One region of the Clavibacter capsici genome, then DNA from elsewhere that is predicted to be linked to it. Evidence: predicted binding sites of a transcription regulator. Region 1 holds the regulator's gene; each other region holds the start of a gene.
The links. The regulator LexA, encoded in region 1, represses DNA repair genes until DNA is damaged. The targets are predictions, from matches to a motif close to TCGAACANNTGTTCGA.
Positions count from the first base shown of each region.

Region 2: AES38_RS07240 (DUF6504 family protein) is a predicted target of LexA. The motif match lies at 3,069-3,084, and genes of this name have one in related genera.
Region 3: AES38_RS07215 (DNA polymerase III subunit alpha) is a predicted target of LexA. The motif match lies at 2,650-2,665, and genes of this name have one in related genera.

Region 1 is NZ_CP012573.1:2,081,632-2,086,861, reverse strand. It holds gene hflX (GTPase HflX) at 1-1,162, shown strand, start outside; gene lexA (transcriptional repressor LexA) at 1,244-1,924, opposite strand; gene AES38_RS09805 (hypothetical protein) at 2,286-2,663, shown strand; gene hisB (imidazoleglycerol-phosphate dehydratase HisB) at 2,783-3,391, shown strand; gene hisH (imidazole glycerol phosphate synthase subunit HisH) at 3,388-4,029, shown strand; gene priA (bifunctional 1-(5-phosphoribosyl)-5-((5-phosphoribosylamino)methylideneamino)imidazole-4-carboxamide isomerase/phosphoribosylanthranilate isomerase PriA) at 4,104-4,850, shown strand; gene AES38_RS09785 (SseB family protein) at 4,850-5,230, shown strand, end outside.
Region 2 is NZ_CP012573.1:1,535,634-1,540,863, reverse strand. It holds gene AES38_RS07255 (SOS response-associated peptidase) at 66-797, shown strand; gene AES38_RS07250 (App1 family protein phosphatidate phosphatase) at 836-1,933, shown strand; gene AES38_RS07245 (aldo/keto reductase) at 2,004-2,873, opposite strand; gene AES38_RS07240 (DUF6504 family protein) at 3,125-3,448, shown strand; gene pnuC (nicotinamide riboside transporter PnuC) at 3,551-4,249, shown strand; gene AES38_RS07230 (LCP family protein) at 4,286-5,230, opposite strand, start outside.
Region 3 is NZ_CP012573.1:1,530,268-1,535,497, forward strand. It holds gene AES38_RS07215 (DNA polymerase III subunit alpha) at 1-2,605, opposite strand, end outside; gene AES38_RS07220 (glucose-6-phosphate dehydrogenase) at 2,718-4,085, shown strand; gene AES38_RS07225 (dienelactone hydrolase family protein) at 4,174-4,923, shown strand; gene AES38_RS07230 (LCP family protein) at 5,031-5,230, shown strand, end outside.

The DNA of each region.
Region 1 (5,230 bases):
CGACGGCCTGCTGCAGCGGCGTCCCACCCCGGATCCCAGCACCTACTTCGGCAGCGGCAAGGCCGAGGAGCTGCGCGCGCTCGTGGCCGCCGTCGGCGCCGACACCGTCATCGCGGACACCGAGCTCGCCCCGAGCCAGCGGCGCGCCCTCGAGGACGTGGTCAAGGTCAAGGTCATCGACCGCACCGCCGTCATCCTCGACATCTTCAGCCAGCACGCCAAGAGCCGCGAGGGCAAGGCGCAGGTCGAGCTGGCGCAGCTCCAGTACCTCCTGCCGCGCCTGCGCGGCTGGGGCGACTCGATGTCGCGCCAGGCCGGTGGTCAGGTCGGCGGCGCCGGTGCCGGCATGGGATCCCGCGGGCCCGGTGAGACCAAGATCGAGCTCGACCGTCGCCGCATCAACACGCGCATGGCGAAGCTCCGCAAGCAGATCGCGGGGATGAAGCCCGCGCGCGACACGAAGCGCGCCAACCGCGACCGCAACGCCGTGCCGTCCGTGGCGATCGTGGGCTACACGAACGCCGGCAAGTCGTCGCTGCTCAACCGCGTGACGAAGGCGGGCGTGCTCGTCGAGAACGCCCTGTTCGCGACCCTCGACGCCACGGTCCGCAAGACCGAGACCGACCAGGGGCAGCTGTACACGCTCGCCGACACCGTCGGGTTCGTGCGGAACCTCCCGCACCAGCTGGTCGAGGCGTTCCGGTCGACGCTCGAGGAGCTCGCGGACTCCGACGTGCTCGTGCACGTCGTGGACGCGTCGCACCCGGATCCCGCGGCGCAGCTCGCGACCGTGCACGAGGTCATCGCCGAGGTGGACGCCTCCGCCATCCCCGAGATCGTCGTGTTCAACAAGAGCGACCTCGCCTCGGACGACGACCGCGTCGTCCTCCGCGGACTCGCTCCGCAGGGCGTGTTCGTGTCGGCCCGCACGGGCGAGGGCGTGGAGGAGCTGCGTCGCCGCATCGCGGACCTGCTCCCGCAGCCCACCATCGAGGTCGACCTGCTCGTGCCCTTCGAGCACGGGGAGATCGTGGCGATGCTGCACGACGGCGCCAAGGTGCTGGAGACCTCGTACGTGGAGGAGGGGACGCGCGTGCGCGCCCTCGTCACGGCCGAGCAGGAGGCGCAGGTCCAGGCCTACGCGGTGGTGCCCGCGGTCTGATCCACGCACCCGCCCCGCACGCACGAGAGCGGCCGATCCCCTCGGGGACCGGCCGCTCTCGTGCGTGGGGGGGCGTCGTGATCAGACGGAGCGCATGACCGCCACGACCTTGCCGACGACCTCGGCGAAGTCGCCGAGGATGGGCTCGAACGCGCTGTTCCGCGGCAGGAGCCAGGTGTGGCCGTCGCGCTGGCGGAAGACCTTGACGGTGGCCTCGTCGTCGAGCATGGCCGCGACGATGTCGCCGTTCTCCGCGGTCTTCTGCTGGCGCACGACGACCCAGTCGCCGTCGCAGATGGCCGCGTCGATCATGGAGTCGCCGACGACCCGGAGCATGAAGAGGTCCCCCTTGCCCACGAGCTGGCGGGGGAGGGGGAAGACCTCCTCGACCATCTGCTCCGCGGTGATGGGGATGCCCGCCGCGATGCGGCCGACCATGGGCACCATGGCGGCGTCGCCCACGGGTGTGGCGGGCTCGCCGGTCTCCGCGGCTCCCGAACCCGGCAGGTCGATGAGGACCTCGAGCGCGCGCGGGCGGTTGGGGTCGCGGCGGAGGTAGCCGGAGAGCTCGAGCTGGTTGAGCTGGTGGGTGACGCTGGAGAGCGAGGCGAGGCCGACCGCATCGCCGATCTCCCGCATGCTCGGCGGGTAGCCCTGGCCGGCGATGGTGCGCTGGATGAACTCCAGGATCGAGATCTGCTTGTCGCTGAGGCTCTTGCGGCGCCTGGTCGCGCCGCCTCCCGCCGCTCGCTCGTCCGTCATGCCACGGCCCGCCTCTCGTCGCCGACGCCCCGGGCGGCGCGACGACCCGGCGGGCCGACGCCCTCGCGGGGGCAATGTCGGTGGTGCCCGGTGGAATGGACACCAGGCACTCGAAACTGTATCCAGCCGGCGCACCTCGTACAAACACCTGTTCGAGCGTGTCGCGGGCCCGGACGCCGGATCGGGGCGATGAGGGCTTGCGGAGGGCTCGTTTCGAATGTATGTTCGGAACACAGCTTCGCACCCGGCTCTCCCGGCCGAGAGCCGGGTGCGAGCTGCCCGACCCGCATCGCATGCCGTACCGCACTGCATCGCCGGGCGCGTCGCATCGACGCCCCACCGTCTCGCACGAGAGGTCACCATGAACACCGCAGCAGCATCCACCGCCCTCCCCGCCGCCCCCGTCGCGGAGGCCGCCGTCACGCCCCGCACGCGCCTGCGCATCACGCGTCGCGGCCGCATCGTCCTCACGGCGCTCGTCGCCGCTCCGCTCGCGCTCGGCGCCGGGCTCGTCGCCCTCAACGGCGGTGCGGCCGTGGCGTCGAAGGACGCGTCGGGAGCCACCTTCCAGTACGTCACCGTGTCGAGCGGGCAGTCCCTGTGGGACCTCGCCGAGGAGATCGCGCCGAGCGCCGACCCGCGTGACGTCATCGCGTCGGTCGTCGACCTCAACCGCCTCCCCACGTCGGACGTGGCCGCGGGCCAGCAGCTCGCGGTCCCCGCGCAGTACGCGCGCTGACCCCGTCCCGCACCCCGCGTCGTCGGGGTGCGACGCGGCGTATCCCGTACGGCCTCGACTCCCGGTAGCGGCCGGGAGCGGGGGCCATCCGCTCGGAACCGATCGGTAGCATGGAGGTCATGAGCACCCTCGCGCGCACCGCGCACGTCACGCGGCAGACCAGCGAGTCCCGCATCGATCTCCAGCTCGACCTCGACGGCACCGGTGCCTCCGAGATCAGCACGTCGGTGCCGTTCTACGACCACATGCTGACCGCGTTCGCGAAGCACTCGCTGACCGACCTCAAGGTCACCGCCACCGGCGACACGCACATCGACGTGCACCACACGGTGGAGGACGTCGGCATCGTCCTCGGCCAGGCCATCCGCGAGGCGCTCGGCGACAAGTCGGGCATCGCCCGCTTCGGCGACGCGCTCGTCCCGCTCGACGAGGCGCTCGTGCAGTCGGTGGTCGACATCTCCGGGCGTCCGTTCCTCGTCCACTCGGGCGAGCCCGCCGGCTTCGAGATGCACCTCATCGGCGGCCACTTCACCGGATCCATGGTCCGCCACGTCTTCGAGGCCATCACGTTCCACGCCGGGCTCACCGTGCACGTCACGGTCCTCGGCGGGCGCGACCCGCATCACATCGCCGAGGCCGAGTTCAAGTCGTTCGCGCGCGCGTTCCGGCAGGCCAAGGAGCTCGACCCGCGCGTGTCCGGCATCCCGTCCACCAAGGGCGCGCTGTGACGCGGCCCTCGGTCGTCGTCCTCGACTACGGCAGCGGCAACGTGCACTCCGCCGTCAAGGCCCTCGAGCTCGCCGGTGCCGACGTCGAGCTGACGGGCGACCCGAAGCGCGCGCACGAGGCCGACGGCCTCCTCGTCCCCGGCGTCGGCGCGTTCTCCGCGGTGATGACCGCGCTCCGGGCCGCGGGCGGCGACCGCGTGGTCGACCGGCGCCTCGCCGGCGGGCGCCCGGTGCTCGGCATCTGCGTCGGCATGCAGGTCATGTTCGACCGCGGCGTCGAGCGCGACGTCGACGTCGCCGGGCTGGGGGAGTGGCCGGGCACGGTCGACCGCATCCGGTCCGAGGTCCTCCCGCACATGGGCTGGAACACGGTCGAGGTCCCCGAGGGCTCCGCGCTGTTCGCCGGGCTCGAGGAGGAGCGGTTCTACTTCGTGCACTCCTACGCGGCGCGCACGTGGGGGATCGACCCGCTCCCTCCGCTGCCCGCCCCGCGCGTCACCTGGGCGACCCACGGCGAGCCGTTCGTCGCCGCCGTCGAGAACGGCCCGCTCTCCGCCACGCAGTTCCACCCCGAGAAGTCGGGGGAGGCCGGCATCCGGCTGCTCTCGAACTGGCTCGGGACCCTGCGCGCCACCTGACCCGCCCAGCCCCACCCGCACCCGCCGTCGCCGACGGCTCCGCACGCCCGCACGCCCGATCGATGGAAGGCCCCATGAGCGAGTTCACCAGCACCCCCCGCCTCACCCTCCTGCCCGCCGTCGACGTGGCGGGCGGCCAGGCCGTCCGCCTCACCCAGGGCGCGGCCGGCACCGAGACCGGGTACGGCGACCCCGTCGACGCGGCCCGCGACTGGGCCGAGCAGGGCGCCGAGTGGCTGCACCTCGTCGACCTCGATGCCGCGTTCGGTCGCGGTGACAACCTCTCCGTCATCTCGCGCGTGATCCGCGCCATCGACGGCGTGCAGATCGAGCTGTCCGGCGGCATCCGCGACGACCGCTCGCTCGACGTGGCCCTCGAGAGCGGCGCCACGCGCATCAACCTCGGCACCGCCGCGCTGGAGAACCCCGAGTGGGCCGCCAGCGTCATCGCGCAGCACGGCGAGGCCGTCGCGGTCGGGCTCGACGTCCGCGGGCGCACGCTCTCCGCGCGCGGCTGGACGAAGGACGGCGGCGACATCTGGGAGGTGCTGGAGCGCCTCGAGGAGGCCGGCTGCGCGCGCTACGTCGTGACCGACGTCACGAAGGACGGCACGCTGCAGGGTCCCAACATCGCGCTGCTCCGCGACGTGCTCGAGCGGACCGAGCGCCCGGTCGTCGCGTCCGGCGGCGTCTCCAGCCTCGACGACATCGCCGCGCTCCGCGAGCTCGTGCCGCTCGGCCTCGAGGGCGCCATCGTGGGCAAGGCCCTCTACGCGGGGGCGTTCACGCTCGGCCAGGCGCTCGACGTCGCCGGGGAGTGATGTCGGGCTCCACGCCGCACGCCGACTCGGCCGGGACCCCGTGGGCGGGGCGCTCCTTCGAGCCGACCGCGTTCCCCGGTGACGACGGATCCGCGCCGCCGGCCCTCGCCGACGCGCTTGCCCAGCACCGCCGCGGCGAGGTCGGGCAGGGCGCCGTCGTCGACGCGCTGCGTGAGGCGCGGCTGCTCATCCCGCTGGTCGCCCGCCTCGGCGAGGAGGGTGAGGGCGCGCACGGCCTGAAGGCCGACAAGAGCGCCGAGCTGTCGATCATCACGGTGGCCGGCCCCGACGGGCGCACCGTCATGCCGGTGTTCACCTCCGTCGCCGCGATGGGCAGGTGGAACCCGGCCGCCCGGCCCGTGCCCGCCGACGCGGTGCGC
Region 2 (5,230 bases), 550 kb from region 1:
CGGACAGTCCCCGGATGCCGCGCCCGCGTCCCTGGCCGTCGGGGGCGTCGACCAGTATGGAGGGCATGACGCGCATCCTCGCCCGGGCCATGACCGCCGACGACCTGGTCGACCTGCTCGACGTGGACCACGCGGGAGACGCCGTGCCGGCGCCCTCCTGGCGCATCGTCCCCGGGCAGCGCGTCGCCGTCCTGGTGGACACGCTCCCCCGCCGCGCCGAGGGCGACACGGAGGACCAGGTGCCCGTGCGCCGGCTCGAGTCGGCGCGCTGGGGCCTCGTCCCCGCGGGATCCGCCGGGCCGGACCAGGGCCCGCCGCTCGCCGAGGTGCCCGCCGAGCAGCTGGCCTCCCGCCCGGAGCTCCTGCAGGCGCTGGTCTCGCGGCGCGCCGCGATCCCCGTCTCCGGCTACTACGAGCACCACGAGACCGACGACGGCCTCCGCACCCCGTACCTGGTGGGCGCGGGCGACGGCCTCGTCCTGCTGGCGGCCCTCTACGAGTGGTGGCGGGACCCGTCGCGCGCCGCGGACGACCCGGCCCGCTGGGTGCTCAGCTGCGCCGTCCTCACCCGGCCGGCCGCCGGCACGGTGGAGGCGCTCGCGGAGCGCATGCCCGTGGTGCTCTCCCCCGACGTCGTCGAGGAGTGGCTCGACCCCACGGCCGAGGGCTCCCCGGACCTGCTGCGTGCGGTCGCCGCGCAGGCGGAGGACGTGATCGAGCAGCTGGCGATGGACGAGGTCGGCCCCGGCCTCGACCAGGGCGCGCCCGACACCGCGGAGCTCGCCCGACCCGTGTGACGCGCGGAGCCGGTCCCCGGGTCTGGTTGACTGAGCCCGTGGCCCCCTCCTCGAAGAAGAAGAAGCACGCGACCCGCACGCTCCTCGAGTCGCCGGCCGCCGCGCCCGTGCTGCACCGGGCGGCGCGCATCGAGGACCGCATCCACGAGATCCGCGAGGGCCGCGCTCGCAAGCGCGGGCTCACCCCCACCGTCATCCCGTACGCGGGCTACGGGTCCGTGCGCTGGGTGCGCGTGCTCTGCCGCGTCCTCCTCACCGATCCGAAGAGCCGACGCGCGCTCGCGGGCGACAAGAGCGTGCGCGGCTGGCGCAGCTTCACGAGCGTGCCGCTCACCGACGTCGACGTCACCGTGGAGATCGACGGCACCGAGCACCACGTGCGCGCGGACCGCGGCGGCGTCGTGGACGTGGTCGTCGAGGCGACCCTGCCGAGCGGCTGGCACACCATCCGCCTCCGCGCGCAGGGCTCGGAGACGGTCGAGGCGCCGGTGTTCGTCGTGGGCGACGACGTGCGCACCGGGATCCTCAGCGACATCGACGACACCGTCATGGTCACCGCGCTCCCCCGCCCCTTCCTCGCGGCGTGGAACACCTTCGTGCTCGACGAGCACGCGCGCACCCCCACGCCCGGCATGGCCGTGCTCTACGAGCGGCTCCGCCTGCAGCACACGGGCGCGCCCGTCCTCTACCTCTCCACGGGCGCGTGGAACGTGGCACCGACGCTCACCCGGTTCCTGTCGCGGAACCTCTACCCGCCGGGCCCGATCCTCCTCACCGACTGGGGCCCCACGGTCGACCGGTGGTTCCGCAGCGGGATGGAGCACAAGCGCCTGAACCTGCAGCGGCTCGCGGAGGAGTTCCCGCACGTGAAGTGGATCCTCGCGGGCGACGACGGCCAGCACGACGAGCTCCTCTACGGCGAGTTCGCCGAGCACCACCCCGACAACGTCGAGGTCGTCCTCATCCGCCAGCTGAGCGCCGGCGAGGCCGTGCTCGCGGGCGGCCGCGCCAAGGCCGAGAAGCGCACGCTCGACAGCAGCGTGCCGTGGGTCTACGCCCCCGACGGCGCGAGCCTCCTCGCGCAGCTCGACGACCTCGGGCTCGCCGACGACTCCGGCACGCGCATCGGCACCTAGCCGCGGCGTCGCCCACGACGACGAGGGCCCCGCAGGATCTCCTGCGGGGCCCTCGTGCGTGCGGGACGGATCAGACGGCGTCGGTGAGCGCCTGGAACTCGTCGTCGGTGAGCTCGATGCCCGCCGCGGCGATGTTGTCCTCGACGTGCCCGACCGACTTGGTGCCGGGGATCGGCAGCATGACGGGCGAGCGGCGGAGGAGCCACGCGAGCGCCAGCTGGGACGGGCTCGCGTCGTGCTGCTTCGCGAGGGCGTCGAGCGGGCCGCCGTCCTTCGCGAGCTCGCCGGTCGCGAGCGGGAACCACGGGATGAAGGCGAGGCCCTCGGCCTCGGCGTACTCGAGCAGCGGCTCGGCGTCGCGCTTGGCGAGGTTGAAGAGGTTCTGCACGGAGACGATCTCGGCGATGCCGCGCGCGGCCTTCACGTCGTCGACGGAGACCTCGGACAGGCCGATGTGGCGGATCTTGCCCTCGGACTGCAGCTCCTTGAGGACGCCGATCTGGTCCTCCAGCGGCACGGCCGGGTCGATGCGGTGCAGCTGGTACAGGTCGATGCGCTCGAGGCCGAGGTGGCGGAGGCTCAGCTCGGCCTGCTGGCGCAGGTACTCGGGGCGGCCGACCGGGCGCCAGTCGCCGGGGCCGGGGCGCGTGAGCCCGCCCTTGGTGGCGACGACGACGTCGTCGGCGTAGGGGTGCAGCGCCTCCTTGAGGAGCTCCTCCGCGACGAACGGGCCGTAGGAGTCGGCGGTGTCGAAGAACGTGACGCCGAGCTCGGCGGCGCGGCGGATGACGCGGACGGCCTCGGCCGGATCCTCGGGGGCGCCCCAGACGCCCTCGCCGGTCAGCTGCATGGTGCCGTAGCCGAGCCGGACGACGGGCAGGTCGCCGCCGATGGTGAACGTGCCGGATGCCTCGGCAGGACGGGTGGTGGTGTCGGTCATGTGGACCCTCCTCGGGTGTCGATGACGAGGGGGCGTCTGCCGCCCTCGGGACACCGGGGCCAACGCGCCGACCCGCCGATCCATGCCCGATGCGCCGGAAGAGGACGAGACCCTCAGGCTCCGGTCGAGGGTGAGGTGGATCCGCCCGCTCCCCTCGTGGATGTCGGCGGGCGTTCCTACACTCGGATCAGACGTTCGAACATCCGTTCGAACGCGGGAGCGCGGCCGGCGCGGGCGAGAGGAGCGGCACCATGCGGATCGACGAGGACGTGGAGGTCGAGCTCTCCGGAGACGGGTCGCCGCTGCGGTTCACCTGGCGGGGCGTGGTCTACGGGGTGGTCAGCTCCCCCGAGCGGTGGATCGCGCGGGTCGACTGGTGGCAGCGCACGGGCCGCGCGCCCCGCGGCGCGAGCGCGCACCTGCTCGAGCTGTCGATGTGGCGCGTCGAGGCCGTGCCGCTCACCACGGGCGCGCGGCGGGTCGACGGCTCGTTCGACCTCAGCGTCGACGCGCGCGGTCGCTGGTCGCTGGTCACGGCGTCGGACGAGGAGCTCGACGTGCGCCTGTTCGCCTGAGGCCGGGGAATAGCGGAGGGCGCACGCGCCTTGCACCAGATCGGCGCCGCGCACGGCGCCCGCTCGCGATCACCCGGACCGCGGCGCACGGAGGGGACCCGCATGGCGGCACTCGAGTGGCTGTTCGACGCGCAGCTCCGCATCGGCGACCAGGTCGTGCTCTGGCGCGAGATCGTCGGCAACCTCTTCGGCCTGGCCAGCGCCCTCGGCGGCATGCGCCGCAAGGTCTGGGCGTGGCCCGTCGGCATCGTCGGCAACGTGCTGCTCTTCACCGTCTTCCTCGGCGCGGTCTTCGGCACGCCGAACCCCGTGAACCTCCTCGGCCAGGCCGGCCGACAGGTCATGTTCATCGCCGTGTCGGTCTACGGCTGGTACCGCTGGCAGCAGGCCCGGCACGGCGGCGCGCCCGTCGTGCCGCAGTGGGCGTCCGGACGCGAGCGCGTCCTGCTCGTCGTCGCGCTCGTCGGCGGCACCGCGATCCTCACGCCCGTCTTCCGGGCGCTCGGCTCCTACGAGCCCGTGTGGGCCGACGCCTGGATCTTCGTCGGCTCGCTCCTCGCCACCTACGGCATGGCCAAGGGCTGGGTCGAGTTCTGGCTCGTGTGGGTGGCCGTCGACCTCGTCGGCGTGCCCCTGCTGGTGAGCGCCGGCTACTACGCCTCCGCCTTCATGTACGTCTTCTACGGCGCGTTCACGCTCACGGGCTTCTTCGTCTGGATGCGCGCCCGCGGCACCGCGAGCCCCGCGGTCGAGACGGCCTTCCCGGATCCGCGCGTCGTCGAGGCACCCGCCGAGCGCTGACGCCGGGCCTCCACCCGGCGGGACGGTTCCCGTTCCCTAGCGGCCCTGGCCGTTGGAGCAGGTGGCCTGCGCGGCGGTCTGGCCGGTGATGCTCTGGTCGAGCACCTCCGCGGTCGGCGTCGGGGCGGGCGCCGGTGCGGATCCGTCGGTCGGCGTCGGCGACGGGGCCGCGGGCGGCGTCGTCGCACCCTCGCCCGGGACGCTGCCTGGCACGCTGCCGGCCTCGCCCGTCGCCGCGGGCTGGCCGAGCGAGAAGTCCGCGTCGGACGCGAGCAGGCTCACGAGCTGGGCCGCCGCCGGCGCGTCCGGCTGCACCCGGCCGTTGGCGAGCACGGTGCCCGGGTACTGGAGGAACACCACGTCGTCGAGCGGGATGTCCTTGAACGTGAGCGCCACCGAGACGAGCGTGTCGAGGTCGGCGAGCGAGGTCGACAGCTGCATGTTGTCGACGACGGCGCGCGCGATGCCGTAGAGCTTGGCGGGGTTCGTCAGCGTGTCGGAGCTCTTGATGGTGCGCACGAGCGCGCTCAGGAACACCTGCTGGTTGCCGATGCGCGAGATGTCGCTGCCGTCGCCCACGCCGTAGCGCGTGCGGAGGAACTGCACCGCCTCCTTGCCCTGGAGCGGGTGGATGCCGGGATCCAGCGCCAAGTCGGTCTTCTTGTCGTAGATGCCGTTGGCCACGCAGACCTCGACGCCGCCGACGGCGTTGGACATCTCGACCACGCCGTTGAACTGCACGACGCCGCCGTAGGGGATGTCGAGTCCGGTGAGGCCCTCGACCATCCGCACGGTGCACTCGAAGCCGCCGCGGGACAGCGACTCGTTGAGCTGGGCGCGCGCGCTGGCCGGGTACTTCGTGCCGTCGGGGCCCTCGCACTCCGGGATGGGGACGAGCATGTCGCGCGGGAACGAGATGACCGTCGCGCGGCTGCTGTCCTCGCTGATGTGCAGCAGCATCGTCACGTCGTTGAGCGTCGC
Region 3 (5,230 bases), 550 kb from region 1:
TGCGCGCCGTGGTCGCCTCGCCCTCCACGCGCTCCACGCGGTAGACGCCCGTGGAGCGGTTCACGTCGAGCGGCAGCACGGGCACGCCCATCCGGCGCGCCTCGGTGAGGAGCAGGCGCTTGGGGTACATGCCGGGGTCGTGCGTGAGGATCCCCGCGAGGAACTCCGCCGGGTAGTGGGTCTTCAGCCACGCGCTCTGCCAGGTGGGCAGCGCGAAGGCCGCGCCGTGCGCCTTGCAGAAGCCGAACGAGCCGAAGCCCTTCAGCGCCTTCCAGATGCGCTCGACGTCGGCGTCCGAGAAGGGGCGCCGCCCCGTGCGGCCGTCGACGTGCGCGGACGTGCGCTCCCGGAAGGCCTGCTCGACCACCGTGTCCATGCGCTCCATGTTGCGGCGCAGCTCGTCGGCCTCGGCGAGGGAGACCTGCATGCAGTCGGCGAAGATCCGGATGACCTGCTCGTGGTAGATCACGACGCCGAACGTGGGCGCGAGGAACGGCGCGAACCGCGGGTGCAGGTAGTCGGGCCGGGTGATGCCGTGCTTCGTGTCGAGGAACGGCGCGACCATGTTGCCCTTCATGGGCCCCGGCCGGAACAGCGAGATGTCGGCGATGAGGTCCTCGTAGACGTCCGGCTGCATCTTGCCGATGAGCTCGCGCTGCCCCGGCGACTCGATCTGGAACATGCCCAGCGTGTGCGTGGTGCGGATGGCGGCGAAGGTCTCCTCGTCGTCGTGCGGGATCTCGTCGAGCTCGATGCGCCCGTCGCGGTGCACGTAGCGCGCGTCGACCGGGATGCCGCCCGCGACCGCCGAGCGCGCGCCGTGGATGCGGTGGATCTCGTCCAGCGCGTACGCCATGGTGCTCTGCATCCGCACGCCCAGGATGTCGAGCTTGAGCAGCCCCATGTCGTCGATGTCGTCCTTGTCGAACTGGCTCATCGGCAGGCCCATGCCGCTCGGCTGCACGGGGCTCGTGCTGAGCAGGTCGGAGTCGCCGAGGATCACGCCGCACGGGTGCATGGAGATGTGGCGGGGGAGCCGGTCGAGCCGCTCGGTGAGGTCGACCAGCAGGTCGATGCTCGGGTCGTCGCGCACGAGGTCGGCGATGGGCTTCAGCTCCGGCTTCGTCTCGAGCACCGCCCGGAACTCGCGCGCGTTGAACCGCCAGATGTTCTTGGCGATGAAGTCGATCTGCTGCTCGTCGAGGTCGAGCGCGAGCCCCGCGTCGCGCGCGGCGCCGCGGGCCCGGTAGGTGTTCTGCATCGACAGCAGCGTGACCCGGTTGCTCCCGTACCTCTCGAACACGCGGTGGTACACCTCGTGCCGGCGCGCGGACTCCACGTCGATGTCGATGTCCGGCAGCGTCGAGCGCACCTTGCCGAGGAAGCGCTCGAACAGGAGGTCGTGCTCGAGCGGGTCGACGTTGGAGATGCGCAGCAGGTAGTTGACGAGGCTGCCCGCGCCGGATCCGCGCGCCTGGTTGCGCACGCCCATGTCGCGCATGAGGGAGCACACGTCGGCGACCGTGAGGAAGTAGGTGGCGAAGCCGAAGCCCGTGATGGTCTGGAGCTCGGTGCGCATGCGGGCGAGCACGCGCTGCCGCATCGCCTCGTCCACGTGCCCGAACCGCTCGGTGACGCCGGCCTCGGCCTTCCGCCACAGCGCCTCGTCCGGGTCGCCCGTGACGCCGATGACCGACTTCTCCGGCAGCTTGGGCTTCCGCCAGGCGAGGTCGGCGTCGGGATCCAGCCGGCACCGGTCCGCCAGCTCCTCGGTGGCGCGCAGCAGGGCCTCCCCGGCGCGGCGGTCGAGGGAGGAGGTGCCGGCGATCTCGCGCGCGATCGCCTGCATCTCCTTCGGGGTCTTCAGCCACGCCTGGCCGTTGGGCTGCGGCCGGAACGACCCCAGCGGGCGCAGCGTCCCCGCGGCGTCGAGCACGTCGCCCGTGAGCGCGTCGTCGGGCTCGAGGTAGCGGACCGCGTTGGTGAGCACGGCCGGGACGCGATGCGCGTCGGCGAGCTCCAGCATCCGGGCCGCGTGGCGGAGGCTCGCGGACTCGCCGGGCTCGGTGAAGTGGCAGACCACCTCGACCGCGATCGCGCCCGGCAGGAGGCGCGCCCACTCGGCGAGGTGCCGGGATGCGAGCGCGTGGTCGCCGGCCGCGACCGCGCGGCCCACGTCCGAGTCGGGCCCGAGCATGACCGTGCCGACCGGTCCGTCCTCGCCGAGGAGGAAGGCGGGCGGCCGGGTGCGTTGGATGCCCGCCTGGGCGCTCCGGGCGGTGCTGCGCGCCGTGCCCCGGCCGTGGCTCGCGCTGATGAGCCGGCTGAGCGCCGCCCAGCCCTGGCCGTGCGTGCCGCCGTGCGCGAGCACCGTGATCCGCCCGGGGTGGTCGCCCGTGAGCCCGAGCTCCGCGCCCACGACGGGGGAGACCCCCGCGGCGATCGAGCGGCGGATGTGGCGGACGGCGCCGTACAGCCCGTCGCGGTCGGTGATCGCCGCGGCCGACGCCCCCTCGGACGCGACCCGGTCGACGAGCGCCTCGGGCGCCGTGGTGCCGTGGTGGGCGGAGAACGCGGACGCGACGTGCAGGTGGGTGAAGCTCACGCACGCCTCCCGACGGATCCGCCGCGCCCTCCCGAGCGCGATGTTCGAACGGATGTTCGACTCGCCCAGTGTAGGTCGGCTGCCCGACGGCCGCGACCCGTAGTCTCGGAGGATGACCAGCGAACCCTCCACCCTCGTCATCCTCGGCGCCAGCGGCGACCTCACGGAACGCCTCCTCCTGCCGGGTCTCGGCAGCCTCGTGGCGAGCGATCGGGGGCGGCGGATCCAGCTCATCGGCACCGGCCGGAGCGAACGGTCGCCCCAGGAGTGGACGAGGACGGTCAAGACCGCGTTCGACTCCGTGGAGGCCACGGGGCGCCGGGCGGCGAGCATCGTCTCGTCGACGAAGTACATCCAGGCCGACCCCACGGACCTCGACGACCTGAAGCGCATCCTCGAGGCGTGCGAGGGCGCGCCGGCCCTGTACTTCGCGCTGCCGCCGGCCATCTCCATCGCGGTGTGCGAGAAGCTCGAGCAGCTCGACCTGCCGGAGGGCACCACGCTGGCGCTCGAGAAGCCCTTCGGCTCGAACAGCCGCACGGCCGCCCAGCTCAACCGCCAGCTGCTGAAGCTCGTGCCGGAGGACCGCATCCACCGCACCGACCACTTCCTCGGCCTCTCCACGGTGCTCAACCTCGTGTCGCTGCGCTTCGCCAACCGGTTCTTCGAGTCGGTGTGGAGCGCCAGGGACATCGAGAAGGTCGAGATCCTCTACGACGAGACGCTCGCGCTCGAGGGCCGCGCCGCCTACTACGACAAGTCGGGCGCGCTGGTCGACATGATCCAGAGCCACCTGCTGCAGGTGCTCGCGGTCTTCGCGATGGAGCCGCCCGCGAGCATCGACCCGGACGACCTGCGCTCGAACATCGCCTCGGTCCTCCGCGCCACGGAGGTCTGGGACAACGACCCCGTCGCGCACAGCCGCCGCGCCCGCTACACGGGCGCCACGGTCGACGGCACCCGCATCCCCGCCTACGCCAAGGAGGAGGGGGTGGATCCGGCCAACGAGACGGAGACGCTCGCGGAGGTCACCTTCGGTGTCGCGAACGCGCGCTGGGCGGGCGTGCCGTTCCGGCTGCGGTCGGGCAAGGCGCTCAAGGAGGCGTCGAAGCGCATCGTCGTCACGTTCAAGCCCGTGGCGCACCTGCCGCGCGGCCTCCACGGCTCGGCCCGGCCCGACCGGCTCGTCATCGACCTGAAGCCCGACGGCATCTCGCTCGAGGTCACCATGGACGGCACCGGCGAGCCCTTCACGCTCACCCAGTCCACCTTCCGCGCGGAGTTCGCCCAGCCCGAGCTCACCCCGTACGGCGAGGTGCTCGACGGGATCCTCGCCGGCGACCCGCGCCTCTCGGTCCGCGGCGACGTGGCCGAGCGGTGCTGGCGCATCGTCGCGCCCGTCATGCGCGCCTGGAAGGGCGACCGCGTGCCCATGGCCGAGTACCGCGCCGGATCCGCGGGGCCGACCGCCTGGCGCTGACCGGGCCGCGTCGGCCTCCCGTATGACGGCTCGCTGGGCGTCGTCGCCTCCCGGGGGCGGCGCCCACGGCGCGCCCTAGCGTGAGGGCATGCCCGTGACGCTCACCGAGATCCCCCTGCCCGCCGCCGGACCCGGGGCGTCGCCCGGCCTGCACGGCGTCCTCGCGGTGCCCGACGGCGACGGCCCCTGGCCCGCGGTCGTCGTGGTGCACGAGGCCTTCGGCGTCACTGACGTCATGCGCCGCCAGGCGGAGCGGCTCGCCGAGGCCGGCTTCCTCGCGCTCATGCCCGACCTCTTCTCCGCGGGCGGCGCGCGCCGCTGCCTGGTCGCGACCTTCCGCACGCTCGCGGCGGGGGAGGGCCGCGCGTTCGTCGACGTCGAGTCCGCCCGCCGCGCGCTCCTCGCCCGCGCCGACTGCACGGGTCGCGTGGGCGTCATCGGCTTCTGCATGGGCGGCGGGTTCGCCCTCGCGGCGGCCTCCCGCGGCTTCGACGCGTCGAGCGTCAACTACGGCATGCTCCCCGACGACCTCGACGGCGTGCTCGACGGCGCGTGCCCGATCGTCGCGAGCTACGGCGGGCGCGACCGGCAGCTGGCCGGATCCGCCGACCGGCTCGAGGCCGCCCTCGTCGCGCACGGGATCGACCACGACGTGCGCGAGTACCCGGATGCCGGGCACGCCTTCCTGAACGACGCCGAGTCGGGGCCGCGGCTGCTCCGTCCGGTGCTGCGCGCGGTCGGGATGGGCCCCGAGCCCGCGTCGGCGGAGGACGCGTGGCGGCGGATCGACGCGTTCCTCGACGCCCACCTGCGCGACGGCGAGCCCGCGGGGGCGTAGCGCATCCGTCCGCGCGCCGGGCGGACTCTCCACCGCCCTCGGTTACCCTGTGGAGGATCCGGGTGCCCGCGCCCGGCGCTCCCCGCCCGGCGACGAGAGATCCCCCCATGCAGCACGCCCCCCAGAGGACCCGCGCCGACCGGGCCCGCGTCCGCGGCATCGCCCGCCACGGCCGGCTCCGCGCCCCGAGCGCCTCGCGCACCGTGATGAAGGGGATCGGCATGGTCGCCGCCGTCTCCGTCGCAGCGGCGGCGTCGATCCTGACCATCGCCTTCTGGGACCTCTCGCGCACCGTCGCCGACAACAC